DNA from 2 places in the Exiguobacterium sp. ERU653 genome. Region 2 is predicted to be linked to the other one. Evidence: a T-box and tRNA genes for the amino acid it is inferred to sense, from the RefSeq annotation. Region 2 holds a T-box; the other holds one or more tRNA genes.

Region 1 (15,376 bases), 620 kb from region 2:
GTCGTTGATTGCTAACTCTAAATCGTCTAGCTCGTTATCATTGTCGATTACGGTTTTTGCCAATTCAAGATCATGTTTTTCTAACACTTCGATTGCCGTTGCCGTTTGGCGCATCGTCAAGTTCGCCAAATGAACTACTTTATCTTCTAACTCTGTTAACTTTATATCAAAAAATGTACGATTTTGTGCCATCAATCTAGTCTCCTCCTTAACCGAAACGGCCAGAAATATAGTCTTCCGTCCGTTTGTCAGATGGATTCGAGAAAATCTTATCTGTTATATCGAACTCGACAACTTCTCCATTCAAGAAGAATGCCGTTTTATCTGAAACACGGGCAGCTTGTTGCATGTTATGCGTCACGATAATGATGGAATATTGCTCTTTTAACTCCTGAACTAACTCTTCTACTTTTAACGTAGAGATCGGATCAAGGGCTGACGTTGGCTCGTCCATCAAAATAACGTCAGGCTCAATCGCCAACGTACGAGCAATACAGAGACGTTGCTGTTGTCCACCAGAAAGACCGTACGCATTCTCGTTCAAACGGTCTTTTACTTCATCCCAAATGGCAGCACCGCGAAGCGAACGTTCGACAATTTCATCTAGCACTTTCTTATTTTTAATTCCGTGCGTACGGGGACCATATGCCACGTTGTCATAAACGGATTTTGGGAACGGGTTCGGTTGTTGAAACACCATCCCGACAGATGTACGCAAATCTTCCACTCTGTAGCCGCGGTCAAAAATGTTTTTCCCGTGATACAGAATCTCACCATTTGTTCGAACCGACGGGACGAGCTCGACCATACGGTTCAACGTTTTAATGAATGTCGATTTCCCACATCCAGACGGTCCGATGATTGCCGTAACTTCATTCTGTTTAATGTCGAGGTTGACGTCAATCAATGCTTGGTCTTCTCCGTACCACAAGTTCAAATTGTTGACGACATAAGCGCTATCTTTTTTCATCTCAGTCATTGTCGGTTCTGTCGTAGTTGTGTTCACGTTTTGATCTCCTTTATTGAGCTCTTGTTGTTTCATCATCTCGAGCTTCCTCCTCATTCATCTGCAAAAACGACTCAATGTCGATTCGTATATTTGTTTCGGATATAAATTGCAACCGAGTTCATCGCAATGAGCATTGTCATCAGTACGATGATTCCAGCTGCGGCCAAGTTTTGGAATTCCGCTTGCGGTCGGCTCGTCCAGTTATAAATCTGAATCGGTAACGCTGTGAAGTCAGAGAAAATGCCACTAGGTGTTGTTGAAATAAACGTGGCAGCACCGACCATGATCAATGGTGCCGTCTCACCAATCGCACGAGATACAGCTAGGATAATCCCTGTAATGATTCCTGGTAGCGCCGATGGTAAGACGACATTGAACGTCGTCTGCCATTTTGATGCTCCAAGTGCTAAAGAAGCGTGGCGTAACTCCATTTTGACTGATCGAAGCGCTTCCTGTGATGCCACGATGACGATTGGCAAACTCATGAGACCTAGGGTAAGGGCACCAGCGATAACAGAGTTACCCAATTCCATGACGCGGACGAAAATCGTCAAACCGAGCAATCCGAAGACGATCGAAGGTACACCAGCCAGATTCGAGATGTTGACTTCAATAAATGAAGTCATACGATTTTTTGGTGCGTACTCTTCGAGGTAGATGGCTGCACCGACACCGATAACGAACACCATCGGTACGATGAGAAGCATCAACCATAATGAGCCAATCAATGCGGGGTATAGCCCAGCCTGTTCGGGACGACGTGACGGGAAGTTACGTAAGAAGTCGAGGTCGACCCACCCCGCCCCTTTCGAAACGATGTCATAAATCAAAGTCGACAGAACGACTAACGCAAAGACGAGCCCTGCCAAAAAGATATACTTAAATATTTCATTCAGTTGTAAACGACGCTTGATTCGCTCAGACACCGTTTCACGATTCATCAGGTTTTTTTTATTCTTGAACTCACTATTCGGTAAAGCCATCTTAATACTCCTCTCTGAAGCGGCGCGTCACCCAGTTTGCGAGCAAGTTCATCAAGAGAGTGAAGACGAACAACAACGCACCGACCGCATAGATACTGTAATATTCAATTGTGCCGTACCCTGCATCACCTTTAGCGATTTGAACGATGTAAGCTGTCATCGTTTGAATCGCATTGAGCGGATTGAACTCAAAGTTTGGCTGCGAACCACCAGCAATGGTCACAATCATCGTCTCACCAATCGCACGACTCATTCCAAGAACGATCGAGGCAATGATTCCTGACGTCGCTGCAGGCATGACGACTTTCGTCGCCACTTCAAGACGTGTCGCACCTAAACCGAGCGCACCATCTCGAATTTTCTTCGGAACAGCACTCATCGCATCTTCAGAGATGGAAGCAATCATCGGAATAATCATGATTCCGACTACAATCCCCGGGCTTAGAGCGTTGTAAATTTGAAGTCCTGGAATAAGTGATTGCAAAATTGGTGTGATGAATGATAAGGCGAAGAAGCCGAAGACGATGGTCGGTACACCGGCCAACACTTCTAAAATCGGCTTTAACACCCGGCGTGCTCGCTCTGAGGCGTACTCACTTAAATAAATCGCTGACGCCAATCCGAGCGGGACCGCAACAAGCATCGCAATTACAGTAATTTGGAGTGTCCCCATCACAAGTGCCCATACCCCGAAGCGCTGATCTGCACTAAGCGGGTACCACTCTGTCGTCCCTAAAAATTCAGCGACAGGCACTCGTTCAAAGAACTTGAACAGTTCAAAACCAAGCGTGAACGCTATACCGATTGTCGTGACGACTGATACGAATGCGCTCAAGAATAATAAGAACGGCATGATTTTATCAAACACGTTCGTCGTACTGAATTTCTTTTGTTTATTTTGTTGTATCATCTCTCGAATCGAGAGCTCTTTGTTTTGTTCGTTCATCTCGTGTATCGCTCCCTACCTCTTCATACTAGAAAGCATGGCGAGAAGGCGAGAGTAGCTCTCACCTTCTGCCATCTGTCAATATCATTCACCAGCAATCTCATCAATCATTTTCATGTTTTCATCGTAACGTTCTTGCTCCATTTTCACGTAACCAACTTCTTCAGATAGATCAGCAGCGTTTTCGTTCATGAAGCGTGCGAAATCAGCCACTTGCTCTTTATCTTTCAATGATGCGTTGTTGACGTACGTGAAGATTTCACGTGAGAGCGGGTATGACAAATCGTTGATTGTATCGTGTGTCGGTTCTACACCTTCAACTTTCAATGCACGGAGTGTATCTTGGTTTTCAAGGTAGTAAGCGAATCCGAAGAATCCGATTGCACCTTCCGTCCCTGCGACACCCGTTACGAGTACGTTGTCATCTTCCGACAATTGTGCGTCTTGGCGAATATCGACTTCATCAAGAACTTTTTCGTCGAAGAAATCATACGTACCTGAATCCTTACCTGGTGCGAAGAATGAAATCTCTTCATCTGGCCAGTCAGAGCGAACATCTTTCCACGTTTTCACGCTTGTGTCTGTCCACATTTTTTTCAATTCTTCAATCGTGATATCTTGTGCCCAGTCGTTTGCCGGGTTTACAACGAGTGATAGACCATCAAGCGCGACTGAAAGTTGTGTGAATTCCACACCATTTTTCTCAGCTTCAGCTGCTTCTTCATCTTTGATTTCACGTGATGCGTTTGAGAAGTCTGTCTCTCCCGTCACGAAACGTTTGAAGCCCCCACCTGTACCAGAGACACCGACCGTCACTTCAACTTCCGGTTGTTCGGCTGAATATTCTTCTGCGACTGCTTCCATGATTGGGAATACAGTTGACGATCCGTCCATGACGACTTTTCCTGAGAGCGCATCGCCTTCAGCAGCTCCACCTTCTTCATTATTCCCACAGGCAGCACCTACGAGTGCGACCGAAGTGATTGAAGCGAGTACAGCTGATTTTTTCATCCAAGACATTTGTGACGTCCTCCTTGAGTTTGCTTTGATTTTTGTTGTGGATCTGTTGTTATGTCCTACAATTAATATCCTAATGAACTTCTATTAACGAGAAATAAACGGAACGTAAAAGAATTGTAAAGACAAAAAAAGAAGTCACCGAAGTGACCCCTTTCATTGAAGCATTGCATTCACATCTTCTAAATCAAAGTAAGCTTTCATGATGTCATGAGCGACACGCGTGTTGATTCCCTCTGCCTCAAGTCCAGGCATGATGATGGCCCAAGCAATTTCTGGGTCATCAAACGGTGCCCAACCAACATGGTTGGAGTTCAGCGTCTTAATCGGCTCCCCGCTGGCGTTTCGTTTCGCCTGACCGTCTTCACCTTCAGCGATGGCCTGGGCTGTACCTGTTTTACCTGCAGCCGTCATCCCTGTCTGCTGCAAGATACGAGATGAACCTGATGAAGATTCAACACCTTGACGAAATCCTTCGCGAACTCGCTGAATGTACTCATCTTGAATATCGACTTTATTTAACGCATTTGGTTGGAACGTGCTGACGACTTGCTTGTTATTTTCATCAAGCGAACCAGGCTCAATGATTTCTTTAAGCAAGTGCGGTTGTACACGATAACCACCATTTGCTAGAGCGGACGTATACTGTGCCAATTGAATCGGCGTGTAGGAAATATACTGCCCGATCGACATATCCATAAGAAGTGTGACACGGTCCGGGATGCTACGGAATCCGGTAGATTCAAACGGTAAGTCAATTCCAGTCTCGACTCCGAGGCCAAACTGTTTATAATAATGTTCCATCGTTTCAAATGCTTGTGTGACATTTTCTCCGACGATTTGACCTGTCGAGTAATAGTCAGCCAAACGTAATGCTATTTGGAACATATAGATGTTCGATGACATTGCGAGTGCATCTAAGTCGTTGATGTTCCCCATGTTCCGATATGAGGCTTTGACGGACGACCCGATTCGAATCGGAGCATCATAAATATATTCACCTGGTTTGACGACACCTTCTTCAAATCCATAGGCGACTGTCGCCCCTTTAATAGTTGACCCAATTTGGCTGGCACGCAGCACCGTTCCGGTCGAAACGTCCTTAAATTCGTTCGTCTCTAAATCAAGTTCCTGTCCTGACAATGCAAGAAGCTCCCCCGTTTGAGGATTCATGACAACAGCAAAAGCCCGATCAAAGTGAGGACTTCCAGAACGTCCTGCTCGAATAGCCTTCTTCAAAATCTCGTCGATTTCTTTTTGGAATTCGATGTCCGTTGATAACACGATATCTTTGCCTGGGTTTCCGCTGACTCGTGTCGGTTCCCCGACTGGTTCCCCTTTGTAAGTCGTGAACACATCGTATGCTGGCGTTCCACGAAGGACGTCTTCATATTGTTGTTCCAAATAAGATGTTCCGACCCGATCATTCAACCCATAACCTTTTGCTTGGTAGGAAGCACGTTGCTCAGCCGGTATTTGACGGTAACTTCCTAAAAAGCTCTTGAACGTCTCATCGAACGGATAGTCACGTTGATAATATGGCTCAACGCTAACACCTGGCAATCGTTCTAGGTTTTCTTCGATGACCGCCATCTCTTTCGGACTTGCTCCGATTTTGATGACCTGTGGGTCTAATGCATAGCCGCTTTCCATATTGTGCTTGATGGCGATGATTTCTTCTGTCGCATCATCAAACGTGATCTCTTCTTCTGTGATCGAGTCAAGCAAAAGGCGATCCACGTCTTGGTTAGACAATGCCGCCCGTTCCTCTTCCGATAACGCCTCCAACAAGGATTGAGTGCGCTCTTGCGCTAACTCCGGATTCGTTGCAATCCAGTAGTCTTTGCGGTCACGCTCGGTCATTTTACGATCTTCTTTCGGAATATCGACAATCTCTGCCAATTTTTTTGCAACATCTAACCGTTCATCCGTTTTCGTCACTTGCGAGCGGCGATACATGACCGAGTAATTCGAAATCGTATCCGCAAGCACTTGACCGTTACGGTCGTAAATCTTTCCTCGCGGTACCTCATACTTGATTTTACTCGACTCCGTTTTCTGTACTTCTCGAGCAATCAATTCCCCGTTCACGATTTGAACGACCCCTAACCGAAAAATAAGAGTCGCAAATAGAATGAAGACGATAAAAAATAGTAAATTCAAGCGTAACGGTAAGTGGTTTCGCCGTTTCTTCAGCACTTTCACACGATTTTTAGCCAAGTCCGTTAACTCCTTCCACAATCGATTCCTTCTATATTATATAGAACAGCATAACCTGTCATTTTATCCGATTTTCACTATATCATAATTTGTTTACAAAATAATGAAAAGCACAAAAAAACCCGGGACTCATGTAAGAGTCCCAGGTAAGAACGACTTATTTAGCGTCAGCGTACAATTTCGCAACGTAATCCCAGTCGATGACATGGAAGAATGCATTGATGTAGTCAGGACGACGGTTTTGATAGTTCAAGTAGTAAGCGTGTTCCCAAACGTCAAGGCCAAGAATTGGCGAGACGCCTTCCATGATCGGTGAGTCTTGGTTAGGTGTAGACGTCACTTCAAGTTTCCCGTTTTTCACGACGAGCCATGCCCAGCCTGAACCGAAGCGAGTTGTTGCAGCTTTTGTGAACTCGTCTTTGAATGCGTCAAAGCTACCGAACGACTCGTCGATTGCAGAAGCCAGGTCTCCAGACGGCGTACCATTCTCATTTTTCTTCAAGAGCTTCCAGAAGAATGAATGGTTCCAATGACCGCCACCGTTGTTACGGACAGCAGTTTGAATGTCAGCAGGAAGTGAATCGATTTTTTGGAGTAAGTCTTCGAGTGAAGAGTACTCTACATCTTTCCCTTCGAGTGCATTGTTTACGTTTGTGACGTAAGTGTTGTGATGTTTTGTGTGGTGGATTTCCATCGTGCGAGCATCAATGTGTGGTTCGAGTGCATCATATGCGTAATCAAGTTTTGGTAATTCAAATTTAGCCATTACTAAAATCCCCCTTAAAAGTGTTTTGAACAACGTTCGTCTTAAATGTAACAGATATGTGACGGTCTACTCAATTCTAATGCTTCACTCGACATCTTCTTCCGGTAACGCCCAGACAGAAATAGACCCCGCCGCCACTTTAAATACCCCAAATCCTTCATCATCAATCTCAATTTTGTCCTCTAAGGTATTCGTCAAATCGACCCATGTTTCTCCAGAGCGCTCTTCACCAACGAACATTCTCTTTTCAGCCTCATCGGAATTTGAAATAAGAACGGCGCATCCTGAACGTTCGATCTCTTCTGCCCCATGGCGAACCCATCCAATGACATTCGACTCATCGAAGTAATCGTCCTGATCGCCGTAAGCTTTTTCACGACGAGCATATAGGAGCGTGTCAATCGCAAGTTTCATGCCATCAGTCGGGTGTGGTCCGTCAATACCGTAGTAATCTCCATAGAAGACACAAGGATATCCATCTTTACGAAGCAAGACGAGACCATAAGCGATTTGTTTAAACCATTCTTCTACCCACGATTCAAGCGCCTCCTCAGGCTGGGAATCGTGATTATCCACGAATGTCACCGCATGAAGGGGGTGTGACTGAACGAGTGTGTCATCAAAAATCGTTCGCATATCAAATGAAGCCCCTTCTTGCGATGCGCGATGCAAATTGTAATGAAGGGGAACATCGAACAAGTCGACGTGATAATCGATGTTATCAAGGAATGCTCGACACGCATCGAGGTCTGATTTCCAAAACTCCCCGACTAAATAGAATTCATCCCCCTTCTCTTCTCGCATCGTTTGGCTGAACTCTTTCACAAAATCATAGTTGATATGCTTAATTGCGTCCAAACGGAATCCGTCACATTTTGTTTCCTCGATGAACCATTTACCCCAGTTCAACACTTCCTCACGCACATCTGGGTGGTGATAATCGATATTTGCGAACATGAGATAATCATAAACACCGAATTCGTCATCAACGTTATCATTCCACCGCTTATTCTCTCCAACGATGAAGTAAATACCAGAACGGTCAGTCGCCGCATCATAATCAGTTCCGTTAAAATGAGTGTAGTCCCATTTGAAATTCGAATATTTCCCGTCTCGGGCTTCATAATCAAACTTCGTCCAACCTTCAATTTCAAACGGCTCATCTGACAATACTTTTGTTCGGTCATTCGGATCGACTTCTAATACTTCAAAGTTCTCGGTTGCATCCGCGCCTGCTTTATGGTTCATGACCACATCCATATAAATTTGCATACCTAACTCTTGTTGACAATACGCTGTTGCTTCGAGTAGTTCTTGTTTCGTTCCATATTTCGTGGCGATTGACCCTTTTTGATTAAATTCTCCTAAATCGTATAAGTCATAAACACCATAACCAGTGTCCTCGCCACTTTGTCCCTTCGTAACAGGTGGTAACCAAAGGGCCGTGATTCCAGCTTTATTTAAGTCTTCTGCTCTCTCTTTTAATCGCTTCCAATGTTTTTGGTCTGCCTCAACATGCCATTCAAAAAACTGCATCATGGTGTGATTTCGTTCCATTTTGTTCGCCTCATTTCATATTTTTCAAAAAACAAAATGCTAACGAGTATTTACCCACGATTTTTAGATTGAAAACAAAAAAACAACTTTCACAAAATGAAAGTTGTCGGAAAATGGACCCTGTAGGACTTGAACCTACGACCGGACGGTTATGAGCCGTCTGCTCTAACCAGCTGAGCTAAGGGTCCTTATAAATAGCGGCGGAGGGAGTCGAACCCACGACCTCACGGGTATGAACCGTACGCTCTAGCCAGCTGAGCTACACCGCCATGTTGTTATACAGTAATAATATACTGAATATATTTTAGAGTGTCAAGGGAAATTCCTTACCGAACAGAAAAAAGCACTCCAAAAATTCATTTGGAGTGCCCAGTTCTTATACGGTTACTTCGTTTGCATCTTCTAGTGTGATTTCTGTGATATTCATCGCATGGTCACCGATTCGCTCAAGGTTTGAGAGCATATCAACGAAGAACATACCTGCTTGTCCATCACAAGTCCCTTTGTTCAAGCGGACGACGTGGTTCTTACGGAATTGACGCTCGAGCATATCAAGCTTCGCTTCCATTTCAATGACTTTACGTGCCTCGACCATATCACTGCTCGCCAACGTTTGAAGTGATTTCTCTAACGTTTCACGTGTAAGGTCATACATTTCAGTCAATTCTTTTTGAGCATCAGCCGACAGTGTGACTTTCGTAGCTGTCTTATAATCGATTAACTCAATGATGTTTTCAACATGATCACCAATGCGTTCGATGTCGTTGATTGCATGCATGAGTGTCTTGTGCTCTTGTGATTCTTGTTCTGTCAAATCAACTGCGGCCAATTTCACGAGATAATCAGTAATTTTGGCATTTAACGAATTTAACGCTTCTTCGATATGAGCTGACTTTTCAGAGTGTTTTTTGTCGCCTGTAGTCAAATAGTTACGCGCTTCATCAAGACCAAGTTTTGCGAAATCTCCCATGCGGATGACTTCATATTTTGCTTGTTCTACGGCAATCGATGGTGACTGTTGAATGAAGATTGGATCTAAGTGTTGCGCTTTCGTGTCAACGATTGAATCTTCGCCAGGAACCATTTTCGTCACAAGCCAAGCAATCGAACCAATGAACCAGAACTGAATGAATGTATTGGCAAAGTTGAACGTACCGTGTGCGAATGCAATTTGCATCTTGTCTTCAATTGCTAAGAAGTCTGTAATCCAATAAATATAATTTGTAAAAGGAATTAACAAAATCATGAAGATTGTCGTACCAATCAAGTTGAAGATGACGTGCGCTGCTGCTGCACGTCGTGCGGCAACTGACGCACCGATTGATGCGAGAATCGCTGTGATTGTTGTTCCGATGTTATCACCGAACAATACTGGAAGTGCAGCGTCTAAGTCGATTGACCCTCCAGCATATAGCTCTTGTAAGATACCAATTGTTGCGGAAGATGATTGTACAATGAAAGTAAATACTGTACCGACGATGACTCCGAGGAACGGATTGTCACTCATAGATTGTGTCAAGTCGATGAAATACTCACTTGAACGAAGTGGACGCATCCCGTCTCCCATCAACTCAAGACCGTAGAAAAGTGCCCCAAGACCAAAGATGACTTGTCCAAGGTGTTGAAAACGTTCTTTCTTAAAAAAGAAGAGCAGGACTGCACCGATTGCAATCATCGGAAGCGAATATTCACCGACATCGAATCCGATAATGAATGCCGTGACCGTTGTACCGATGTTTGCACCCATGATGACTCCAATTGCTTGACGAAGCGTCATGAAGCCAGCACTGACCAGCCCGACCGTAATAACGGTAGTACCTGAAGAAGATTGAATCAATACTGTAACGATAATCCCGGCGAGTACACCGAGGAAAGGATTCGTTGTATACTTATCAAGGATGTCTCGCAGGCGATTCCCTGCAGACTTTTGGAGTCCGTCTCCCATCGATTTGATCCCGAAGAGGAAGATCCCTAGACCTCCAAAAAACATGAATAACATTTCTTGCAAATTGTATTCCACGATTTTTGTACTCCTTTTAATTAAGAATTGGTTGGATTTGCTTGGTTTTTAATGCCCTACTCATTATGCCTTCATCGGCAACTTCATGTAAACACGTTTTATGTAAAAGTTTTATTAAAACGCTGTACCAAAATTGTCTATTTATGAGTCTTTGTAATATAACAGATTGGAGTTTTTATATGTTATCCACGATTTTCACGTTTCTCCGCTCAAGTCTAGTCCCTTCAAAACAAGTGTTACGACTTCGTCTTGCGCCACTACATGCTTATATGGGCGCAGCTTTTATTCTGACGCTTGTCATCACTACGTTAGATTTTTTAGTAATTCGTCCTGACTTTTTTATTCCGATGTGGCTATTTTTACACGGCTTCGCAATCTTCTTTTTCTATTTGATTTGGGTATCCATCACTGCTTTATTCGTCCAATTGTTTACGAAAATCTATTCAAAAAATATGTTACCCTATCGTCAATCTTGGCCATATGCCGTGTCGACGACTCTTGTGCCGACTGTTCTGTTAGTCACGTTGTATCATATCAATTCAAATTTCATAGTTATTGGTTTGATTATTGGATTAGGGTATGTTATCTATCCTCTGACGAAAGTGCCACAAAAAAAACAACGTCGGGCGTCCTCTTGAACGCTCGACGTTGTTTATGTCGGTGACAATTCCTCAGGTGTTTGATTCAGCGCCTCACTTTGGTCTCTTAAGTTCGTGCCAGCATCTTGTAGTGAGCGTTGAACATTCGACCAACGATCTACCCCTTCATTTAAATCACTCAATTTCCGCTCAAGCAATGAACTGATTTCTCGTAACTTCTCATTCGATTCCATCAATTGAACGAGCCGCTCCCCTGTACTAGAGGTATGAACAGTAATTTCCTGAAACTCGTCTAGCTGAACTTTAATCTCGTAATCAATCGTCTCGATACCAGTCTCGACACGATCGACCGCATCTTTTAGAAGGTGAATCTCCCCAATGAAGTCATTGACTTCAGATAGCAAGTCTGTTCGTTCTATGTTCAGCGCTTCAATGGCACTGACCGCTAGAAGCGTTGCCTCATTTGTCATTTTGGCCAAGTTGCCCACTTCATTCGCAACGACAGCAAATCCTTTGCCGTGTTCTCCAGCTCGTGCCGCCTCGATTGATGCGTTTAATGACAGCATTTTTGTCGCTGTCGAGACGGAGAGGATACTCTTTAGCGCTTCATCTGCCTTTGAAGAGTTCACTTCACTTTCCATAAGCTTTTGCTGAATAGACTCAACTTGACGCTCGACATAGGCACTGACTTCTTTCACTGCAGAGAATGTTTCAAGCTCTTCATGTAAAATTGATTTTAATCGATTCCCTCGTTCATCCACACTTGTAATTTGTTGTTCGAGCACTTCAATTTGTTGTGTCACTTCTCTCATTTTAGATGAAGACCCGCTCGTCACACATTGATAAGAGTGACTCGTAGACTCTACAGTGGCTGCGACTTCTCTAAACTGTTCCACTTGATGGTGACTGTTCAATAGCTCTTGTTTGAAGACTGGCAAGCTCTTATTAAATGCTATTGCAGTTTTCCCCATCATTGTCATCGATTGATTCCACAGATGAATGAACGCATTGAATTCCGTTTCTAACATATGTATTTCCTTTGACTTTGCTCCAAGCATTACATCGTCGAATCGGCGCGACTCGACAGCGCGACGTAACGAATTGGCTAGAACACTTAATGACTTTACTTCACGGTGAATGAACCGTGTAAACATAAAGGTCATCCCAATCATCGCAATCAATAAGATGTAAACGATATGCCTCCGTAACTCACTCATCGAACCGAGAACAGATTCTTTCGTGACGACAAGAACGTAATCTGCTTTCAGTTCAGGAATCGGTACGGAAGCAATTAATAATCGCTCTGTTTCTATCACTTCCGATTTAGAATTCTCAAAGATATCTTCTATAGAACTGTCTGCCGTTATTCCTTTCTTCCCTGTCAATTGCACGACCGACTGCTCATTCACTAAAAATTGAGCCGCATCCATCTCATCTCCCGATAAGATCGATGCTTGTTGCATATAGGTAGACTTCAGTGAACGATTCAATTGTTTCTCGTTAGCGACATAGGCACTGTATGAGGTCTTAATTGATTCTCGCATAACCGTGACTTCTCGCAGGAGACGTTGCTCAATCTCCGCTGACAACAGTTGTTCAGATTTTAGTGCGAACCAACTAAATGTGAGTATGAAGATAAGAAGGACGATTGGCATCAGTGTCCATTGAAGACGGTGTGCCATTTTTAGACGTTTATTTTTCTTGGTTTCATTTCTGGCTTTTTTGATTAGATGTCGTTTGAAATTCCACTTCACGTGTGCCACCTCTTTTTATAATCTCGCCTATATATCGGTCTTGAGACGGTGGAAAATTATGAAGTAGATGTTAAGATAACGTTATAGTTTGTAAAGAGCACACATCCGTTACGCATCCTAGATGCTTTTTCACATTCTTTTCGTTATGATAATGAAGAAACCTTATCATCTTAAATCGATTGGATTCTTTCCAAAAGAAGGAGATTACGTATATGTCAGAAATTTTGCATCGTTCATTAACACGTCCGATTCGTGTCGGTAACTTGATTATCGGGGGATCTAACGAAGTCATTATCCAATCTATGACCACAACGAAAACACATGACGTCGAGGCGACAGTCGCCGAAATCAAACGTCTTGAAGAAGCTGGTTGCCAAGTCGTTCGCGTGGCATGTCCAGACGAACGTGCAGCTGACGCATTAGCTGAAATCAAGAGCCGCATCAACATCCCGCTCGTCGTCGATATTCACTTCGATTACAAGCTTGCCTTAAAAGCGATTGAAAGTGGCGTCGATAAAATTCGCATCAACCCGGGTAACATTGGTCGCCGTGAGAAAGTAGAAGCTGTCGTAAACGCAGCAAAAGCAAAAGGGATTCCAATTCGGATTGGTGTCAACGCTGGCTCATTAGAAAAACAATTCCTTGAAAAGTATGGTTATCCGACTGCCCAAGGAATGGTTGAAAGTGCCATGCACCACGTCAAGATTCTCGAGGACCTCGGATTCTACAACACGATCATCTCGCTCAAAGCGTCTGACGTGAATCTCGCACTCGAAGCGTACACGCTCGCTGCGAAGACATTCGACTATCCACTCCATGTCGGAATCACAGAGTCTGGCCCGCTCTTCTCTGGCTCACTCAAATCAGCGGCCGGACTCGGCGCTATCCTCTCACTCGGTATCGGCTCAACTGTTCGGGTCTCGCTTTCAGATGATCCAGTAGAAGAGGTAAAAGTTGCAAAAGAAGTACTCAAGTCGTTCGGGCTTGCAGCGAATGCCGCGACTCTAATTTCTTGCCCAACGTGTGGGCGAATTGAAATCGATTTGATTTCGATTGCAAAAGAAGTAGAAGATTACATTCAAAATATTAACGTCAATATTAAAGTGGCCGTTCTCGGATGTGCGGTAAACGGTCCGGGTGAGGCTCGTGAAGCCGATATCGGAATCGCTGGCGCACGTAACGAAGGTCTCCTCTTCCGTCACGGAAAGATTATCCGTAAAGTGCCTGAAGCGACGATGGTCGAAGAATTGAAAAAAGAAATCGATGCCATCGCCGCTGAAAAAATGGCTGAACGTGAGCGCGAAGAACAGGAACTCGCAAATCAATCAAATTAACAAATCTCATTCCCGTACGGTTGCAACCGTACGGGTTTTTGATAGAATAGAGGGCATGTGAGGAGGAGTGATGAGATGCGAATCGGCATTGATTTGGACGGAACCGTTACAGATCCTAAAAGTTGTTTCCTATATATGAATGAATCACTCGGTTATTCGATTGATTATCATCGTGCGACCGAGTACGAGTTGCATACGTATACAACGATGGAGCAACATGAATTTTGGAAGTTTATGATTGAAGAGGGGCATGAGGAAGCGATTTACCGCCGTTCCCTTCCGCACTCCGATGTGCTTAATGTGTTATGGGAGCTAAAGCGACAACATCATCTGCATTACGTCACTGCCAGAAGTGAGGCCGTGCGACCGGTTACGGAAGAATGGATCAAACAGCATCGCCTTCCGCTCGATTCGTTGGTCATGACCGGTTCCCATGATAAAATCAATGTCGTCAAAGACTTGTCACTCGAACTGTTTATGGAAGATCGATATGAGAACGCAATCTCGATTCATGAAGAAACATCAATCCCGGTACTCCTATTCGATGCACCTTATAATCGTAAGACGTTACCAGAGGGCGTGACCCGCATTTCGACATGGCGCGAGGCGCACCATCATGTCGCACAAATAGAGAAACAAATCGTTCTACAGCAACGTTAAAAGGCAATCCCGACGCAATCGGGATTGCCTTTTTAAATTCGTCCGAGCTCTTCGATTACATCGCTTGCTAGTACACTTGCGGGGTGTATCGTTCGACTAATCGATTTGGCGGCGAGCGCATGCCACAATACAGCTTGCTCACTAGGAGATTGAAGCTCACCTTTTCTTGACCAGAGCGCAAGTAAGATTCCCGTCAATATGTCTCCGCTCCCACCTTTCGCTAAAGCAGACGCTTCTACGGTATTGACGGCACCTTTCCCATCAGGTGTGACGATGAGGGTATACGTGCCTTTTAAAATCAAATGAACTCGATGTTGTTTCGCGAACTCGCTGGCCACAGCGAAACGGTCCCCTTCGATTTCTTCAACCGATTGATTGGTCAGTCTGGAAAATTCGCCAGGATGAGGCGTTAAGATGAGCGGACCTCGTGTTTCGAAACGTCTCGTCGAGAGCGCTCCCGCATCGACAATAATGGGACAAGACTGGTGCTTCACTTGTTGCCAGATGGTAT
Region 2 (15,376 bases):
CCACCATCGTGCGCAGCCCGTTTGAGGCGATAACCCCGAACAAGAGGATCGAGATGCCCCCTTTTACCGGATTCGGGATGGTCGAGATGAACGCTTCAACGTGACCGAGGAATCCGAAGCTGATGGCCATGAGCGCCGCTCCTGCGATGACATACACACTGTACACCCGTGTGATCGCCATGACACCGTTGTTTTCCCCATACGTCGTACACGGTGGACCACCGAGCGCAGAAGCGACTGCCTTCCCTACCCCATCACCTAGTAATGTCCGGTGGAGACCCGGATCTTTCATCGTCTCCCGTCCAATGATTTTCGAGGTGACCATTTGATCTCCGATATGCTCCGTCATCGTGACGAGTGCGACGGGTACGATGGCGAGGAGCGCACCGACTTGCCACATCGGCATATAGTCGACGAACACCATTGTGAAGTCAGGAAGTTGGAACAAGCTAGCTTGTTGGATTGGTGAGTAGTCGATGATTCCGAACGCAGCGGCGATGGCATACCCTCCAACGATTCCGAATAGAATCGGAACCGCTCCCCAAACACCTTTCAATTTCGTCATGGCGAGCATCGTGATCCCAAGTGTAAGTAGTGCAATCATCATGAATGTGCCATTGTATGCACCATCTTGATTCATCGACATGTCGATGGCGACTGGTGCGAGCGAGAGCCCGATGACCATGATGACCGGTCCGACAACAACTGGTGGAAGCAATCGAAGCAACCAATTGACACCTGTTTTATAGATGATCAACGAAACAACACCGTATACGGAACCGGCAACGATGCCGCCGAACAGTGCGGCTTCGACACCCCATTGCTGACTGACCGCAATGATTGGCGCGATGTAGGCAAAACTTGAACCTAAGTATGTTGGGACTTTGAAGCGAGTGATCGCTAGGAATGAGAGCGTGGCCACTCCGGAAGCGACGAGGGCGACCGATGTATTTAATCCTGTCAAAATCGGGACTAAAATCGTCGCTCCGAACATGGCGAAGACGTGCTGAAGGCTGAAAAGTAGCCATTGTGGAAAGTGAGCGGGACGCTCATGGATGTGTAGTACGGGTTGTTTCATATTGAATTTCTCCTTCCTGGCCTCTCTGGACCACCTTAAAGGTATGATTTATTGCTGGTTGATTGTGACTTCATCTGCCGTGTCGACTTCACTGAGTCGGACGACGACTTGCTCGGATTTGGATGTAGGAACGTTCTTCCCAATAAAATCAGGTCGAATCGGAAGTTCCCGATGTCCCCGGTCAATCAAGACCGCGAGCTGGATATAATCCGGGCGACCGTGGTCGACGAGCGCGTCCATTGCGGCACGAACCGTACGACCGGTATAAAGCACATCGTCGACGAGGACGACAGTCTTTCCATTGATGTCATGTGGCAGTTCTGTTGCTTTCACTTCCGGATCTAACGACTTTTTCGATAAGTCATCGCGATAAAGAGTGATGTCGAGATTCCCTAGTGCGACCGGTTTACCTTCAATCTCCTCGATGCGACGGGCAAGCCGATCGGCGAGTGTCTCCCCTCTCGTCTTAATCCCAACGAGAACGATATCATCGATTCCTTTGTTACGCTCGATAATTTCATGGGCGATTCGCGTCAAGGCGCGACGGATGGCTGACTCATCTAAAATAACTGATTGTTTCACGTGATTCCTCCTTTCATGCTTCATTCAAAAAAGAAGACTCCCTCGTCCGGCTGGAAAGGGAGTCTTCATCAAAAACGGCAGTCTGATGCCGGGGTTGAATTGACGTAAATGTGACCTCGGTCACAATCCTTTCGCAGCCTCTCTGGACTGGGTTTAAAGGTGTTATGCTTCCTAGACTATAAATCGGAACGGGATAGAAGTCAACGAGTTTTCTCGATTTTATCTAACTTTGCGAGTTCCGCTTTAAAGTCTTCAGGGAGTGGCGCCTCAAATTCCATCCATTGTTTTGTTCGAGGATGGTAAAAACCGAGTGTCGCCGCATGCAATGCTTGACCCCCTAAATCGATTGTACGACGCGGTCCATACTTCGGGTCTCCCGCGAGCGAATGACCGATATAGCGCATATGCACACGAATTTGGTGCGTACGACCTGTCTCAAGCTTACATTCGACGAGGGTAAAGTCTTTATAGCGTTCGAGCAAACGGAAATGTGTAACGGCTTCTTTTGCGTTCCGGTCCGTCACCGTCATACGCTGACGATCATTCGTATCGCGTCCAATCGGCGCTTCAATTGTCCCAAGTTCATGGACAAGTTCACCATGGACGAGCGCGATATATTCACGTTTGATCGTCTTGTCTTTCAATTGACTCGCAAGTGATTCATGAGCCAAATCATTTTTGGCGACCATGAGGAGTCCCGTCGTATCCTTATCAATTCGGTGTACGATTCCCGGACGCTTCACACCATTGATACCTGATAGGTCATCACAATGTCCGAGAAGGGCGTTGACGAGCGTTCCGGACGTGTGACCGGCTGCAGGGTGAACGACCATCCCTCGTGGCTTATTGACGACGATGACGTCTTCGTCTTCATATACGATATCGAGTGAAATTTGTTCAGGCAACACTTCTAGTTCTACCGCTTCCGGTATGTTCACTTCAATCTCATCGCCCAATTGGAGCTTATAGTTCGGTTTGACGGCAGTACCATTAACGAGTAATACCCCTGTCTTTATCCATTCTTGTACTTGCGAGCGTGACCACTCTCCACGGTCACTTACCCACTTATCAATCCTTGCCTTTTCATCGGCGACAAAAGTATAGGATTCCATTACGATTGTCCCCTTTCTTTGTGTAATTTTTCTTCAAATAAAATACCAATAACCATCAAAATGACACCGAACGTGAGCGCCATATCAGCCACGTTAAAAATCGGGAAGTTGTAGCCGAACGGATACGTGTCGACAAAATCGACGACTTCGCCACGAAACAAGCGATCGATAAAGTTACCGATGGCACCGGCCAACAATAATCCGACGCTATATCCAAGAAGTTGATACCCGTTCACCTCTTTGTGTAAGAAGTATACCAAACCGGCGACGACGAGAATCGTGATGATGAAGAAAAACACCATCTGTCCTTCTAACATCCCCCAAGCCGCTCCCTTATTGCGATAAGAAGTCCAATACAACAAATTCGGGATGACCTCAATTGATTGACCAATCGTCATCGTCTGTACAACGACCCATTTCGTTAGTTGGTCGAGCAAAATCAAGATGAAGGCCAATCCATAATATCGTTTCATATACGTCTCCTTTCAAGCCGTTAAGAAACCGGAGTGGGGACGCCACTCCGGTTCGTCTTAACCGATTACTGATGCACAGCGTGGGCAAAGCTCAGGATACTCTTCGTTTTGTCCAACCTCTGTCGAGTACGTCCAACAACGTGCACAAGCGGCACCATCTGCTTTCATGACTGTGATTTTTGTCGTCGCATAATCAACGTCTGCCGTCTCAGCCCACTCCACTTGTGATACTTGAAGCAGTTGGCTTACGTTGTCGATTGTATTCAACAAGCCGGCAGTCTCGGCTTTCGGTGCAAGAATCAATTTGGCTTCGAGCGGTTTCCCGATCAGCTTCTCGCCACGTGCGATTTCGATCGCTTTGAGGACATCGTCACGGAAGACGAGGAATTTCGACCATTTCTCTAACAACGTTTTCTCGTCAGTAGTCAACGCATCGACTTCTTCAAGATCAGTCAAGAAGATGCTTGCTTCTGACTTCCCAGGAACCTCTTTCCACGCCTCGTCGGCAGTATGTGGAAGGATTGGCGCCAACAGTTTTGTCAAGAGGACGACCGCATCGTACATGACCGTCTGAACGGCACGACGACGGAGATCGTCTTCACGCTCGATATACAAAATATCTTTTGTGAAGTCAAGGTAGAACGATGACAACTCGTTGACGCAGAAGTTATGAACGAGATGGTACACGGCCATGAAGTCAAATTCATCGTAGGCTTTAACAACTTTCGCCTGCAATTGCTTGAGCTTCGTTGCCATGAAACGGTCCGCTTCCGGCATATCTTCAAACGCGACACGCATCGATGGTTCAAAGCCGTTCAAGTTTCCAAGAAGGAAACGGATTGTGTTACGCATCTTCCGGTAAACTTCTGATACTTGTTTAAAGTTGTCATGTGACGCACGTACATCAGACTGATAGTCGACAGATGCGACCCAAAGACGTACGATTTCAGCACCGTACTGCTTCACGAGATCGTTCGGTGCAATGGTGTTACCAAGAGATTTCGACATTTTGCGTCCGTCCCCATCAAGAACGAAACCATGGCTCAAGACGTTACGGTACGGTGCTTTGCCTGTCGTCGCAACAGCTGTTGAGAGTGATGAGTTGAACCATCCGCGGTATTGGTCAGATCCTTCAAGGTAAAGATCTGCCGGACGACGAAGATTTTCACGTTCTTCTAACACACCGGCATGGGATGACCCTGAATCAAACCAGACGTCCATGATGTCGAGTTCTTTACGGAATTCTCCGTTCGGGCTGTTCGGATGTGTGAATCCTTCCGGAAGAAGATCTTTTGCTTCTCGCTCATACCAAACGTTTGAACCGTGTTCACGGAACAAGTTTGCGATGTGATCAATCGTCTCGTTCGTGATGATTTCCGTTCCATCTTCCGCATAGAAGATCGGGATCGGAACACCCCACGCACGCTGACGGCTGATGACCCAGTCTCCACGGTCACGAACCATGTTGTAAAGACGAGTCATTCCCCATTCCGGGACCCAGTTCACTTCTTCGACTTCACGGAGCATATCCTCTCGGAAATCTTTAATTGAAGCGAACCATTGCGGTGTCGCACGGAAGATGACCGGTTTCTTTGTACGCCAGTCATGTGGATACGAGTGTTTGATGAACTTTAAATTGAGCAAATATCCATTCTCCTCAAGTTTCATCCCGATTTGCTTATTTGCATCCTCGTAGAATAGCCCTTCGTATCCAGGTGCTTCATCCGTCATATATCCACGGTCATCTACCGGACAAAGGACATCTAATCCGTACGCTTGTCCGACGCGGTAGTCGTCTTCCCCGTGCCCAGGAGCTGTGTGAACGAGTCCTGTCGCATCCGCTGTGACGTGATCGCCAAGGACGACGAGTGACGTGCGTTCATACAACGGGTGTTGTGCCGTCATGTACTCGAAGTCACGTCCATTCCAAGAACCGCTCACTGTGTAATCTGACCATCCGAGCGCTGTCGTCACTTCTTCGACAAGCGTCTCAGCGACAATATAACCTTTTCCTTCATGTTCGATGCGCGTATACGTCAACTCATCACTCACCGCGATACCAAGGTTCGCCGGGATTGTCCAAGGTGTCGTCGTCCAGATGACAAAGTGATCGTTTGACGTCAACGTATCTTTCCCATCTACGACACGGAATGCCACGTAGATTGCTGGTGACTTTTTATCATAGTATTCAATTTCTGCCTCAGCTAGTGCCGATTCAGAAGATGGTGACCAATAGACAGGTTTTTTCCCTTTATAGATATAACCTTTTTCAGCCATCGTTCCGAACAAGCGAATCTGTGCAGCCTCATACTCAGGAAGGAGGGTGATGTATGGATTTTCAAAGTCTGCGAGAAGACCGAGACGTTTGAATTGTTCACGTTGCGAATTCACTTGCTCCATTGCATACTCCGCACACTTCTCTCGGAATTCAGCGACCGTCATCTCTTTACGGTTGACGCCTGCTTTTTGAAGGGCATTCTCGATTGGAAGTCCGTGTGTATCCCAACCTGGAATCATTGGAGACTGATATCCGTTCATCCCTTTGAAACGAACGATGATATCTTTTAATACTTTATTCATCGCGTGTCCCATGTGGATGTCGCCATTCGCGTATGGAGGTCCATCATGCAAGATGTATTGTGGTTTCCCAGCATTTTTTTCTTGCACCTTGTTATAAAGGTCCATGTCTTCCCATTCCGTTTGCATCGCTGGTTCGCGTTTTGGTAAATTCCCACGCATCGCGAATTCAGTGTTTGGCATTAATAGCGTATCTTTGTAGTTCATCGAAACTCCTCCATCAACATTTTTTAGAAAACAAAAAAACCAACCCATCCCTGATAGGGACGAGTTGGTTGACTCGCGGTACCACCCTACTAGTCTCACCTCAAATGAGACCGCTCTCGGTAACCGATAACGAGGTCAGGCGGACACGCTTACTCAAGTTCAGCGTGACAACTCATAGGGGATACCGATTCGAGTCTTTCTCTTAGGCTCTCACCGCCCCTAAGTCGCTTCGTAGGTATGACTCGATCGACGCGTCCTACTCAACGTGTTGATCATTTATCCATGTTGTTCTTCATTCTGTGTGACTTCGTCGTCATTATACGCAAGTTCAGTTCTATCGTCAAGAACCGTCTGTACAGGCGGCTCGCCGACAATCGTTTCCCACTCCGTACTATTGAGGAGCTCCATTTGGGCATCTACGAGGACACGGAAACGTGTACGGTATAACTCAACCTTTTTGAGCATTTGAACGACTTCTCGTTCAGCAAGTTTCTCTTTTCGGGCTGCTTCTTCTTCACGGGCGTACGCCTCACGCTCTGCTTGTTTCAAAATGAGGCTCGCTTCTTTTTGAGCGTTGTTCTTCACTTCTTCCGCAGCTTCCTGTGCAACGATAATCGACTTGTTCAACGTATCTTCCATCGAGGAAAAGTAGTCAATGCGAGCTTGCATATCGTTGACAAGTTCTTCATACCGTCGATTCTCACGAATCAATAGTTCAAACTCTTTAATGATTTGATCTAAAAATTCATTGACCTCATCGATGTCGTACCCACGAAAACGGGAAGAGAATTCTTTATTATGAATATCAATCGGTGTCAACGCCATTCGACTTTCCTCCTAAAATTCAACGTATGGTGCCATACTGTATTTTAATTTTTTCACGTTTGGTCGAACCTAGAATTTCCATCAATTTGATGCGACCGTGTCCACGAACGGATAGAAGGTCGTCTGGTTCGAGAATGAAGCTCGCATCTTCAATGACTTTATGATTTACTTTGCAGTCGCCATGTTTGACGAGTGCTTGTGCTTTTTGACGGGACATGTTTAAAACCTCGCTCACAACCGTATCAAATCGTAAAGAAGAAACGATACCAAATCCTTCGACCCATTCAATTGTCGGAACGACAAGAATCTCGTCTTGCTCAACGGAGGAAATGCGAACTTTCGCTTTTCCGACACGATCCAAATTCATTTCGATGAATCCGACTGATTCACGCGTCGTCGCAAATTGTACAATCTCATCTTGAAGGACGACATCTCCAAACTTTTGACGTTTCAGCCCTGCATTGAGTAAGGTTCCCGTCACTTGTCGATGCGTCAAATCCACAAACTTTGTTGGGTATTCGATACGTCGGATTTCAATTTCAAAATCATGAGGATTCAGTTCATAGTAATCCGGAGCCAAAATAAGTCGACACCTTTCTGCGCCTTCGAATCCGCCATCACTATGCATCACAAGTTGATTACCGACAATCTGTTTGACGATTTGTTGTTCACGCGGGTCCAAAAAGTCCGTCAATTTCAACACATAACTACTCTCGACTTGTTGCACCCAGTCGAGCACTTGTTCGACGAACGCCCGTTCACTTGGTCTGTAGTGGTCATAGACGCTCATACATCACCCGAAAATCGCAGCAATTCCGGCTTGTGCCATACGAAGCACGAATAAAGCGACGATTGGAGAGATATCAAGCATGCCACCAATTGGTGGGATGATTCGACGAAACGGTGCCAAGAACGGTTCACACAAAGCCGATAAAATTTGACCAAACTTTGATTCACGTGCGTTCGGGAACCATGATAATAAGATATAGCCGATGAGAATCCAACTATAGATGCCAAGTAGATCACTCAACGTGTTGCCTAAGGCAGGAATTACATTTTCCATTCAGTTACCACCCTTTACTGTGAAGTTCATCCTCCGAGATCAAGTTTGAGATTGAGCCAGTCAATTCGACGTTGTTCGGAGTACACAGAATCGTGTTATGTCCAATCGAAGTCATCGACCCTTCCAATGCATAGACAACACCTGAAAGGAAGTTGACGACTTGACGCGATTGTTCTTTTGACATGCGTTGAAGATTGACGATGACAGCACGGTTTTCTTTTAGTTGATCACTAATGTCCTGTGCTTCAGCGAACACACGCGGTTCAGCCAATACGACTTTTGAACGTTCTTTCTTTTTCGTATTTAACGCGACGAGGTTATTCGCTGATTTTGGACGATCCTCTTGTTTCATGACCGATGTTTCAGTCGTTGAAGGAGTTGCTGTATTTGCGACGGCATACTCTTCTTCCTCATATGTGCTGTTCGGATCTTCCTCGAGTCCAAAGAAATCTTTCATTTTGTTTTTGATTGACATAACGGATTCCTCCTTAAGATATATTATTGCACAAGTACGGTACCAATACGAACAAACGATGCGCCTTCTTCAATTGCGATTGGATAATCGTTTGACATCCCCATCGACAGTTCCGTGCAAGGAGCGTGATCGTATCCTTTTGCCGTCACTTCATCACGTACATGGCGTAAACGACGGAACGTCTCACGAAGGATTGTCTCTTCTTCCGTGAACGGCGCCATTGTCATCAACCCAATGACTCGAATATGAGGATACTGTTTACAATTCTCGATGAATGGCATGACTTCCTCTATTTCAAGCCCATGTTTTGAATCTTCTCCTGACGTGTTCACTTGAACGAAACAATCAATTGTTCTGTTTGCTCGTTTATCAATCTCTGATGCGAGTGACAACCGATCTAGAGAATGAATGGCTGCGACGTGATCGATGATTTGTCTCACCTTGCGCGTCTGTAACGTACCGATAAAATGAAATCTCGCATCTTTCGGCAAGTTTTCGACTTTTTCGAGCAATGACTCCGGACGATTTTCTCCAAAATCACGAATCCCTTCTTCATAGAGGGCATTCGTCACATCCACGCCAACCGACTTCGTGACGGCGATTAACGTTGGTTCCACTCCTTGAACGTGCGCTGACATAATCGATTGAACTTGTTTTACATTATCTGAAATACTCACAATTTACGCTCCTTGACGATGACTGCTGCAAATCGGCGCTTAACCTCTCCATCACGATACGAGAAAAACGGGGCGTCTGCACCAGTCGTTAAATTCGATTGGATGACGGGTGTGTCATGCTCTTTTGCCAATACTTCATTAACAGTCTGAAGTGATAAATGGGCATGATTGCCTGACTCATCTCGTACCGCTTGGTTATAGGCAATCGGCGAAACGGATTGAACCGCATCTAGTACACGACGGTCGACCTCATAGTCGTATCCTGAAATCGACGGACCGACAAGCATTTCCACTTCTTTAGCATCAATCCCCTTGTCTTCGAATGCGCGAATCATAGACTCGACGATATTACCGACAGTTCCCTTCCACCCGGCATGGGCGATCCCAATGACTCCATAGTCTTTTGCACAGAAGAAGAGCGGCACACAATCTGCAAAGACAAGTGCTAACGGCAACGATTCTTCCGTAGTTAAGAGACCATCTGTTTGCGGAATCGCTTCATCGTATCGAAATGCACCCTTCCCACGATCCGAGGCATTCACATATCGAACGCTCGTTTCATGTACTTGATCGGTCCATACCGAGCCTTCTAAAGAAAGGTTAGCTTGTTGAAAGAAAAACTGACGATTTAGAACGACCTGGTCAATGTCATCGTCGACGTGAAGTCCGACATTCCCTGCATTGTGTCCATCCGTTCGCGTTGTCACATAGGCGTGATAGCGATTCGTCTTTGTTTCCCATGTATGTAACAGTTGCATCGGTCTCTCCTTTTAGAAAAAGGGATGCCGAGAACCGGCATCCCTATCTTGTTTAGTTACGACGTTGTCTCACGAACGCAGGGATGTTAATCGTCTCATCTGGGACGTCTCCTCCATACACTGGGCGATGGAAGTTCCCTTCATCTTGTTGAGCCGTTTCATTTGCTTTTGGTTGAGGTTCCTTGTTCTCAACTTCAGGCTGCTTTTTCGGTTGCTGAGGGAACGGATTCGTCCCTTGCGCTTCCTCAGCGAATTCAGTTGCAATCACCGTGACGATGATTTCATCGTTCAAGTTTTCGTTGATAACCGAACCAAAAATCAAATTCACTTCTTCATCGGCTGCACTTTGAACGATTTGAGCCGCTTCTGTCACTTCATACAAGCTGAGGCTAAGTCCACCCGTAATGTTCATCAAGACACCTTTTGCCCCTTCAATCGAAGATTCAAGAAGTGGAGACGAAATCGCTTTCTTTGCTGCTTCAATAGCTCGGTTTTCACCTGTAGCGACACCGACACCCATAAGAGCAGATCCTTTTTCCGTCATAATCGTTTTCACGTCAGCGAAGTCGAGGTTGATGAGACCTGGAATCGCAATCAAATCTGTAATCCCTTGCACACCTTGACGAAGTACGTTATCCGCTTCACGGAACGCTTCAATCATCGGCGTGTTACGTTCAACGATTTCAAGAAGCTTATCGTTTGGAATCACGATGAGTGTATCTACTTTTTCTTTAAATGCCTGTATCCCGTGCTGGGCGTGTTGCATCCGTTTCCGTCCTTCGAACATGAACGGCTTTGTGACAACACCAACTGTTAGCGCGCCAATTTCTTTCGAAATCTCAGCGATAACTGGAGCAGCACCCGTTCCGGTTCCGCCCCCCATACCCGCCGTGACGAAGACCATATCCGCTCCGTCAAGCGCTTCGAGTAACTGTTCACGACTTTCTTCTGCCGCTTTTTTTCCGATGTCAGGGTTCGCACCTGCACCGAGACCACGTGTCAATTTAGCACCAAGTTGAAGTTTCACATCAGCTTTCGACATGTTCAAGGCTTGTGCATCCGTATTGACAGCGATGAATTCGACTCCTTGCACCCCATGCTCAATCATCCGGTTAACAGCGTTCGACCCGCCACCACCGACTCCAATTACTTTAATTTTTGCTACGGCGTCAATCGCCTCATCAAAGTACATCATTTCAGGTATCCCCCTACATATTTTCCAAGTTGTATTACAACGTCAGCTTAAACGCCAAATAATTTTTCCATAAAACGACTAAAACCTTTTTTCGACTCTTGATCGGTCTCGTATTCGTTCTCTCCAACATGAGTATCGGTCGCTTCCTGCTTATTATTAAGCGATTCATAGCGAACTTCCGGTTTTTCAAGTTGAGATTTTGAAACGTGATGATCACTCATTAAGACATATTTCAATACTCCGACTGCCGTCGCATATTTTGGGTGTCTCACCCCAATCGACGAAGGTTGATATAATCTCGTCTTTTGGCCCAAAATACGCGTTGCCAATTCTTGAATACCAGGTAGAGCAGCTGCTCCACCACAAAGTAAATATCCACCATTCAGCGTCGGAACACCTACTTTTTGAACCTTATTCAACATAAGGGTAAACATTTCCTCTATTCTCGCTTCTAAAACATAGCTAATTTCTGATTGTGGTTCAAACGCCACTTCCCCATTGATATTCGTGTAGGAGAAACCTTCTGTCTCATCAGCCATTTCTTCGAGTGCGAGACCGTACTCTTCTTTCGCCACTTTGGCATCTTGATACTTACAATTTAATTTATAGACTAAATCTCTCGTCATATGATCGCCACCGACTGGAAGGATATACGAATAGACGAGGTCTCCACGATAAAATACTGAGACCGTTGTCTTTTCATGTCCGACATCGACAAGTCCAATCCCTAAATCGATTTCGTCAACAGAGGCCGCACTCATGCCGAGCGCGAGGTTCCCCAAAATAAATCCTTCGAGACGTAGTCCGGCGCGTTCAATCGAACGACGAATACTATGTAAAATTGTCTTCGATCCGGTAACCATTTTCCCATGCATCTCTAGTCGATAACCAAGCATGCCACGAGGGTCCACGACACCCGTTTGTTGATCGACCGTGAATGAAGATGGAATCACATCAATGACACTCATTTCATCTGGTAGTCGCATCACTTGAGCTGAATTAATGACTTCCATCACGTCTTCATCTGTAATTTCCTGATCTTCTCGCTTCACGGATGCGATCCCATGACATGGGGCAATTTGGATATGTTCTCCTTCAATGGCAACGTATACAGATTGAATTTGATCGCCTAACGATGTTTCAGCATGTTCAACGGCTTGTTTGATCGCTTGGACTGTTTTATCGATGTCTACGACAGCGCCACGTTTTACACCCGCAGACGGTGCACACCCTTCCGCCAAAATATTAAGCGTTCCGCCGAGCAATTCACCGACGACGAGCTTAATCTCTGACGTTCCAATATCTAATGCGGCCACATAACCATTCGCTTCCAAAAGGGAAACACCTCCGCTCTATAATTTTCCTATACAAATTACATGACAAATATGACAGATATCCAATAAAGTTGTTGGTTTCGACAAGATATCTCACGTCTAAGTTTACAACAAATAAGATAGTGAGAAAAGGTAGAATCCTACAATTTAAGCGGTTTCGCGTTATCAATTCGTTTACAAACGACAAAAAAACAGTCCTTATCTGTCTAAGGACTGTAATATAACTGATTATTCATTCGTTTTCTTGTATGGAACAAAATAAAAACCACCATCCATGACGACTGTTCCACGCTCGCCTTTAGGGATGTTTTCATATATTTCTCCATACTTTGATACGGTTTCGCTTAACTTCAAAGGCGGTGTGAGCAACGTATTTCCGTCATTCATAAAGATCTCGTAGCGCGTCGGTTCTCCTTTTTGTTTTGACAAGATGATTTCCGACATACGGGCACGCGTCGCATCATCCACTTGTTCAAGTTCACTCGCAATTTTTTCAAGCTCTTGCTCCGAATTAAATTCCCTAAGCAATGGACCATCTTTTAATTTCCTCGGGTCGGTGATGGTACCTGTCGGATGGAGTGAACCATCGGCTAAGACGACGACGTCGCCTTTGTCCGCTCTCGCATATGCAATCATCTTCTCTTCCGTTACGTTGACGTATACCAAATTATACCAAGAGCGATCAATTTCTACCCGCTTGACACCAGGCAACTTTTCCATTTGCGCACTCATCTTTTTTGGGGACAAACCGATGAACTTTGTCGATGTGTCGAGTTCCATATCTTGAAACACATAAGACTCTTCTAACCAATAGAGTCCGGATACAGTCACTTCTTTCACGTTCGACATCGAGGTTTGCATATAGACCACAAGTAAGATAAGGATCCCAAACAGTGAGAGCACAGAGAACATCCGACGATTCGCTTTTTTTCGTCGTTGTTTCTTCATGTACGGAATACGGTCTTCTAAACTGCGTACCGTTTGTTGACTTGGTTCCATCGGATTCTTCTCCTTTATCGAATGACTTCTTCTACTAAATCGGCCAAGGCATTTGATGCATCCGGGAATCCGAGTGCACGGGAGGCTTTCGCCATCTCTTCCTGACGTTCAAGGACTTTTCGAATCGCTTGAATGAGCGTTTCTCCCGTCAAAACTTCTTCTTTTACGAGGAGCGCCGCCCCGTTCTCGACAAGGGCAGAAGCATTTTTTGTCTGATGGTCTGCCGTCACGTAAGGGCTCGGAATCAACACGCTCGGTAATCCGAGTGCGGTCAATTCTGAAATCGTCGATGCCCCTGCTCGAGAGATGACGAGTGACGTACAAGCGAGCAGTGATGGCATATCATACACATATGGATGAATATGAACATTTTCAGACTTTGGCGCTTGTTTTAACACGGCTTCGTAATGTACTTTACCCGTTACGTAGAGTACATTGATTGGCAAGTCCGAGATTGCTGGAACAGCCTCTATAACTGCACGGTTGATTGCTTCCGCACCTCGGCTTCCACCGTATACCAAGACGATTGGACGTGCATCTAACTGGTAATGTTCTCGTACGGCAGCCGCATCGACTTCCGTCTGCAATACTTCGCTACCACGCGGATTTCCGATCAAGCGGACGTTCGCGCCTGGGAAATGGACATCCGATCCTTTAAACGAAAGAGCGACCCGATCAGCTTTTTTGGATAAAAACTTATTCGTCAACCCTGGGATGCTGTTTTGTTCATGCAGGATGGTCGGGATACCTAGTTGTTGCGCCGTATAGACGACCGGTCCTGACACGAATCCGCCTGTTCCGATGACGACGTCTGGTTTGAATGCTGCCATATCTTTTTTTAGAGAGCGTACAGCCTTCAAGAACCAGTACGCCGTCTTCAAGTTCTCGAGGGAGAGGGAGCGCTTCAATCCAGCGATTTGAATTGATTTGAACGGGACACCAGCTCTAGGAACAAGATCGGCTTCTAACCCATTCTCCGTTCCGACGTATTGTACCTGTAAATTAGGGTGACGTTTTTGTAACGTCTCAATCAATGCGAGGGCCGGGTAAATATGACCACCGGTACCTCCACCAGAAATCATGATTTTCATCGGTTCGCCTCCTCATATGCGCGAACGAGATGGATGAAGTGTTCACCTCGTTCTTCAAACGTTTTAAATTGATCCCAACTCGCACAAGCAGGGGATAACAAGATGATATCTCCTGTTTCAGATTGCTCAAACGCGAGTGTGACGGCGTCTGCTAACGTCTCGACCGTGAAAGATGGGATTTCTTGGGACTCCCCAAGTTCTTTGAAACGCTCTTTCGTTTCACCGTACGCGACGACAGCTTTGACGTTGGAAAGGGCAGCGACGAGCGAAGATAAATCTGCACCCCGCTCAAGTCCTCCACAGAGCCATACGATCGGAGCATCAAATCCTCGTAGCGCCGCTTCCGCCGCGACGTTGTTCGTCGCCTTCGAATCATTGTAGACGGCACGTCCGAGAACATCACCTAAACTTTCAGTCCGATGCGCGACACCACCAAAGTTTCGTAATACACGCTCGATGTGTGCTTTTGGAATATCAAACGGTTCGACCAACAGGAGTGCCGCTAGTATGTTCTCGACATTATGGGCACCGCCTAATGCCAATTCGTTCACGCGAATGACTCGCTCCCCGCGTACCGTGACCCAACCGTCCACGACGGAAGCATCTCCTCGCTCAAAACTAAATGTGTTTGGTGCAAGATGAGCAGGGACACGTTTCATCACTTCGGAGTCTGTCAATTTGACGACGATTTGGTCGTCACGTGTCATCTGACGGAACAAGTTTCCTTTTGCATCTGCATACGAGTCGAAGTCGCCGTGATAATCGAGATGGGCTTCTGATAGATTCAGCAATGCTGCCGAACGCGGATGGAAGGACTCGACCCCCATCAACTGAAAGCTCGACAATTCAATGACAATCAAATCGTCCGTCTTTGCATCAGCCGCAACTTCAATCGCGGGGAATCCGATATTACCTGCAAGATGTACCGGA

What was found. The T-box of region 2 lies ahead of ileS (isoleucine--tRNA ligase). A T-box ahead of a tRNA ligase gene usually reads a tRNA of that ligase, here a tRNA-Ile.
Region 1: it encodes a tRNA-Ile, which carries the amino acid that the T-box ahead of ileS (isoleucine--tRNA ligase) is inferred to sense. The anticodon was not compared.

The regions. Positions count from the first base shown of each region.
Region 1 is NZ_JACSKV010000001.1:1,018,041-1,033,416, forward strand. It holds gene phoU (phosphate signaling complex protein PhoU) at 1-192, opposite strand, end outside; gene pstB (phosphate ABC transporter ATP-binding protein PstB) at 209-979, opposite strand; gene pstA (phosphate ABC transporter permease PstA) at 1,081-1,992, opposite strand; gene pstC (phosphate ABC transporter permease subunit PstC) at 1,994-2,938, opposite strand; gene KNO95_RS05325 (PstS family phosphate ABC transporter substrate-binding protein) at 3,023-3,958, opposite strand; gene KNO95_RS05330 (peptidoglycan D,D-transpeptidase FtsI family protein) at 4,112-6,175, opposite strand; gene KNO95_RS05335 (superoxide dismutase) at 6,333-6,941, opposite strand; gene KNO95_RS05340 (alpha-amylase) at 7,026-8,498, opposite strand; tRNA gene KNO95_RS05345 (tRNA-Ile) at 8,613-8,686, opposite strand; tRNA gene KNO95_RS05350 (tRNA-Met) at 8,694-8,767, opposite strand; gene KNO95_RS05355 (Na/Pi cotransporter family protein) at 8,875-10,518, opposite strand; gene KNO95_RS05360 (hypothetical protein) at 10,698-11,156, shown strand; gene KNO95_RS05365 (methyl-accepting chemotaxis protein) at 11,171-12,871, opposite strand; gene ispG (flavodoxin-dependent (E)-4-hydroxy-3-methylbut-2-enyl-diphosphate synthase) at 13,084-14,205, shown strand; gene KNO95_RS05375 (hypothetical protein) at 14,281-14,865, shown strand; gene KNO95_RS05380 (NAD(P)H-hydrate dehydratase) at 14,898-15,376, opposite strand, start outside.
Region 2 is NZ_JACSKV010000001.1:395,074-410,449, reverse strand. It holds gene KNO95_RS02150 (uracil-xanthine permease family protein) at 1-1,078, opposite strand, end outside; gene pyrR (bifunctional pyr operon transcriptional regulator/uracil phosphoribosyltransferase PyrR) at 1,127-1,684, opposite strand; gene KNO95_RS02140 (RluA family pseudouridine synthase) at 1,861-2,772, opposite strand; gene lspA (signal peptidase II) at 2,772-3,245, opposite strand; gene ileS (isoleucine--tRNA ligase) at 3,303-6,029, opposite strand; T-box leader at 6,082-6,302, opposite strand; gene KNO95_RS02125 (DivIVA domain-containing protein) at 6,306-6,854, opposite strand; gene KNO95_RS02120 (YlmH family RNA-binding protein) at 6,874-7,644, opposite strand; gene KNO95_RS02115 (YggT family protein) at 7,648-7,917, opposite strand; gene KNO95_RS02110 (cell division protein SepF) at 7,922-8,392, opposite strand; gene KNO95_RS02105 (YggS family pyridoxal phosphate-dependent enzyme) at 8,416-9,069, opposite strand; gene KNO95_RS02100 (purine nucleoside phosphorylase YfiH/LACC1 family protein) at 9,066-9,827, opposite strand; gene ftsZ (cell division protein FtsZ) at 9,880-11,022, opposite strand; gene ftsA (cell division protein FtsA) at 11,070-12,356, opposite strand; gene KNO95_RS02085 (cell division protein FtsQ/DivIB) at 12,585-13,355, opposite strand; gene murG (undecaprenyldiphospho-muramoylpentapeptide beta-N-acetylglucosaminyltransferase) at 13,370-14,446, opposite strand; gene murD (UDP-N-acetylmuramoyl-L-alanine--D-glutamate ligase) at 14,443-15,376, opposite strand, start outside.